DNA from 2 places in the Methylomicrobium agile genome. Region 2 is predicted to be linked to the other one. Evidence: predicted binding sites of a transcription regulator. Region 2 holds the regulator's gene; the other holds the start of a gene.

Region 1 (2,475 bases), 2.7 Mb from region 2:
AATCATCACGGACAATGAAGGCGCGTCCAAATTTCCCCGGCGCTGCCCCGCCGCCTCTTTTCGGCGTAGAGTCAATCAAGTCGCTAGTTCTATTAGTATCTCATGCTCAATACCGTGTCAAGCCGTCTTTTTTGCAGCGCCGAAAAAAGCCGGTAAACGCACGGTTTCCCTCCCCCTCGTTCGACCAGCGAATTCGAACATCTCCGGTCTTTCCGCGTTAGTCTCGCCCCCACGAAACCTGTCCGCATCGTTCAAAAAAATATCAACTCGAAGCGACTCTGCCGCATGCGGGACATTTCGGATTTTTCCTGAACCGCATCGTGTCGAACTCCATCGTCAGCCCGTCCAGCAAGAGCAGCCGCCCGGTCAATGTTTCGCCAATGCCTGTGATCAACTTCATCGCCTCCATCGCCTGGATGGCGCCGATGATTCCCGTCACCGGCGCTATGACGCCGTTCGTCGCGCAATTGAGCGGTTCGTCGCCGTCCATCCGATAGAGGCAGTTATAACAGGGGCTGTCTCCTTTGCCCGGCGTAAATACCGCGACCTGCCCCTCAAAACGGATTGCGGCTCCCGACACCAGCGGCGTTCGGTGTTCGACGCATGCCCGATTGATCGCAAAGCGCGTCGCGAAATTGTCGCTGCAGTCGAGCACCACATCGGCCGCTTCGACTTCTGCGGCCAGTTCCTCACCGGCGATCCGCCGCTTGACCACCCGGACATCCACATCGGGATTCAGGCGGCTCAAAGTCTGCCGGGTTGAAATGACTTTCGCGGTCCCTATATCGTCGGTGTAATGCGCAATTTGCCTTTGCAGATTGGACAAGTCGACATCGTCGTGATCGAAAATCGCCAGATGACCGACACCCGCCGCCGCCAGATAAATCGCAGCGGGCGAGCCGAGCCCGCCGGCGCCGACGATCAGCACCTTGGCGGCAAGCAGTTTCTGCTGACCTTCGACATCGATCTGAGGCAGCATGATTTGGCGGCTGTAACGCAAAAGTTGGTTGTCATTCATGAGTCATTTGAATTGGCTAAAGTGGCGAGGATGATGCCAAAGAACTTGACAGACTGCAAAACCCGTTTATTATTAGCACTCATTAAACGCGAGTGCTAATAATTTTTTACCTTTAATTTTTTCAGGAGAGATTGATGAAAATACGTCCGTTACACGACAGAGTGATAGTCAAACGCGTTGAAGAAGAAACCAAAACCGCAGGCGGTATCGTGCTGCCGGGTTCTGCCGCCGAAAAACCAAGCCAGGGCGTCATCCTGGCGGTCGGCACCGGCAAAGTGCTCGACAATGGTGAAATGCGTCCGCTGGAAGTCAAGGTCGGCGACAAAGTCTTGTTCGGCAAATATTCCGGCAATGAAGTCAAGATCGACGGCGAAGAACTTATCGTGATGCGCGAAGACGACATCATGGGTGTGTTGGGCTAAGCCTCCCCCTCACGCAATCACAACCATCAACACATTGGATTAGGAATTAAAATGGCAGCAAAAGACGTATATTTTGGCGATGACGCACGCAGCCGGATGGCGAAAGGCGTCAATATCCTGGCAAACGCCGTCAAGGTTACCCTGGGTCCCAAAGGCCGCAACGCGATTCTGGACAAAAGTTTCGGCGCACCGACCATCACTAAAGACGGCGTATCCGTTGCAAAAGAAATCGAATTGAAAGACAAATTCGAAAACATGGGCGCGCAAATGGTCAAGGAAGTGGCCTCCCACACCTCCGACGTGGCCGGAGACGGCACCACCACCGCGACCGTGCTGGCGCAGGCGATCGTCAACGAAGGTTTGAAAGCGGTTGCGGCCGGCATGAACCCGATGGACCTGAAGCGCGGCATCGATCTGGCCGTCACCAAAGCGGTCGATGCGATCGTGGCTTCTGCAACCCCATGCACCGACAACAAGGCGATCGCGCAGGTCGGCACGATCTCCGCCAACTCGGACGAGTCGGTCGGCAACATCATCGCCGAAGCGATGGAAAAAGTCGGCAAGGAAGGCGTGATTACCGTCGAAGAAGGTTCCGGCCTCGACAACCAGCTGGATGTCGTCGAAGGCATGCAGTTCGACCGCGGCTATCTGTCCCCTTACTTCATCAACAAGCAAGACAGCATGAGCGTCGAGCTGGACGATCCGCTGATCCTGATCTACGAAAAGAAGATCTCCAATATCCGCGAAATGCTGCCGATCCTGGAAGCGGTGGCCAAGCAAGGCCGTCCGCTGCTGATCATCGCCGAAGACGTGGAAGGCGAAGCGCTGGCGACGCTGGTCGTGAACACGATCCGTGGCATCGTCAAGGTCGCGGCGGTTAAGGCGCCCGGTTTCGGCGATCGCCGTAAAGCGATGCTGGAAGACATCGCGGTACTGACCGGCGGCACCGTAATCGCAGAAGAAGTCGGCCTGTCACTCGAAAAAGCCGAACTGTCGATGCTGGGTACGGCGAAGAAAGTTCAGGTTTCCAAAGAG
Region 2 (2,475 bases):
GCCCCTAATTTAATAGCCACCTCAAGGTGGCGTTCAGTTCCAAAGATTCAATTGTTCAATTCGCTGGTCTTCTTGTTCCTGGTGCCGTATGTATTCTCGGATCATCGTTTCATCTCGACCCACCGTCGAAACAAAGTAACCCCGCGCCCAAAAGTGTTGCCCCACAAAATTTCGTTTCTTCTCTCCATAAACCCGCGCCAAATGGATGGCGCTCTTCCCTTTGACGAAACCGATCACTTGCGACACCGCATACTTCGGCGGTATCGCAATCAACATATGGACATGATCTGGCATCAAATGCCCTTCCAGTATCCGGCTTTCTTTCTGGCTCGCCAGCCTTCGAAAGACCTCTCCCAAATGCTGACGCAATGCTTTATACAAAGTGCGTCGCCGGCATTTCGGGATAAATACCACATGATATTTGCACTCCCAGCGGGAGTGACTTAAGCTTTCATTCTCGTCCATCAGGTTCTCCTCTATCGTGTACTTGGCGGTTCACGATGCTGAGTTTCCTGATGGACTCCGCTGAATGTCAAACTTTCGCTGTCTCCCCGGCAGAGCCGGGGGATTTCTCATTATTGGTTAATATTTATCAGATATCGATTCAGGCTGTCGTAAATCGCTTACAGGGTAAGCGTGTATGATCCCTATTCCTTGGATTTAATGAGCGCGGGGGCTTAGCTGGGATCAAGTCTGCGTAGATGTGAATCAATTAGCACCCGCACTATATCCCGCACTATATATAGTGTGATTAGCCTGGCTTAATCGAGCCGTCCGGTTGACAACTGGTCCTGTTATTGCTAATTTGTTCAGTTGGCACTCGTATTCAGAGAGTGCTAATAACGATTTCTGTTAGAGGTGAGTGTGAGTCATCCGCAACTAAACGAACGTTCCCTGCAATCGCTGAAAGCGTTGATCGAGCGTTATATCAGTGATGGGCAGCCGGTCGGCTCGCGCGTGCTGGCAAAAGATTCAGACTTGAAGCTGAGCCCGGCCACCATTCGCAACGTCATGGCCGACCTCGAGGACATGGGGTTGATCCATTCGCCGCATACTTCCGCCGGCCGGGTGCCGACGGTCAGTGGATACCGGCTTTTCGTCGACAGCCTACTGACGGTCAAGCCGTTGGCGCTCCAGGAAATCACCCGTCTTCAGGGGAGTCTGTCCCGGATCGAGGATAGGGGACAGACGCTCGAGGCGGCTTCGCGCCTGCTTTCCGAACTGTCGCAGATGGCCGGCGTGGTTACTCTGCCGAAGCGGGAAATGCTGTATCTGCGCCATATCGAATTCCTGCCGTTATCTCATTCGCGGGTACTGGTCATCTTCGTAACCAACGAACAGGAAGTGCATAACAAGATCATTCATACTTCCCGCCTGTTCAGTCCGGCCGAATTGCAGCAGGCAGCCAACTATCTGAATTCGGTGTATTCCGGACGCAGCCTGGCGGCGGTACGCGATGCCGTATTGAAAGAATTGCAGGATGACCGCGAACAGATGAACCAGTTGATGCTCGATACGATCAAGATGGCGCAGATGGCTTTCGAACCGGACGAAAAGAAAGAAGATTTCGTGCTGAGCGGCGAAACCAATCTGATGGGATTTTCCGAATTGTCGGACCGCGACCGGCTGCGCAGCCTGTTCGAAGCGTTCAGCCAGAAACAGAGCGTGATCCATTTGCTCGATCAGTGCATGAAAGCCGACGGCGTACAGATTTTCATCGGCGAAGAATCCGGCTACGAGGCCTTCGACCATTGCAGCCTGGTGACCTCCTCCTATTCGGTCAGCGACGAAGTGGTCGGCGTGCTCGGCGTGATCGGACCGACCCGAATGGCCTACGAAAAAATCATCCCGTATGTGGACATTACTGCAAAATTATTGAGCGCAGCCTTGAATCCGAAATCCGCATCCCCATCATAGCCCCTATGATAATTTCGGGTGTCCCAATCGGGCATGTAACCATTTTTTGCAGGATTTTTTGAATGAGTAACGAACAGGAAAACTTGGAAACCCAAGTAAAAACCGATGCCCAGTCCGACCTGGAAAATCAGGCTGCGGCGGAAGCCGAAACGCCGGCAACCGAACTGGCCGAGCAAGAGCCGACGGTAGAACAGTTGCAGGCCAAACTGGACGATGCCGAACGGAAAGCTCAGGAAAGCCGGGACAAGGCGGTCAGAACGGTCGCCGAAATGGAAAATCTCCGCAAAAGAACCCAGCGGGACATCGAAAGCGCGCACAAATACGCGCTCGAGAATTTCGCAAAAGCCTTGTTGCCGGTCATGGATAGCCTGGTACTCGGCCTGCAGGCCGCTACCGGCGACAGCCCGGAAGTGCAGAAATTCCGCGAAGGCACCGAACTGACCTTGAAGCAACTCGAAGCGGTATTCAATAAATTCAACATCGAAACCGTCGATCCGCTCGGACAGCCTTTCAATGCCGAACAGCATCAGGCGATGATGATGCAGGAAATCGAAGGCG

What was found. The regulator HrcA, encoded in region 2, represses chaperone genes, less so after heat shock. The targets are predictions, from matches to a motif close to TNTTAGCACTCNNNNNNNNNGAGTGCTAANA.
Region 1: the regulator HrcA is predicted to act here: its motif matches at 1,089-1,119, upstream of groES (co-chaperone GroES).

What each region holds. Positions count from the first base shown of each region.
Region 1 is NZ_JPOJ01000001.1:997,635-1,000,109, forward strand. It holds gene CC94_RS0104840 (HesA/MoeB/ThiF family protein) at 263-1,018, opposite strand; gene groES (co-chaperone GroES) at 1,153-1,440, shown strand; gene groL (chaperonin GroEL) at 1,492-2,475, shown strand, end outside.
Region 2 is NZ_JPOJ01000001.1:3,731,735-3,734,209, reverse strand. It holds gene tnpA (IS200/IS605 family transposase) at 34-465, opposite strand; gene hrcA (heat-inducible transcriptional repressor HrcA) at 865-1,917, shown strand; gene grpE (nucleotide exchange factor GrpE) at 1,980-2,475, shown strand, end outside.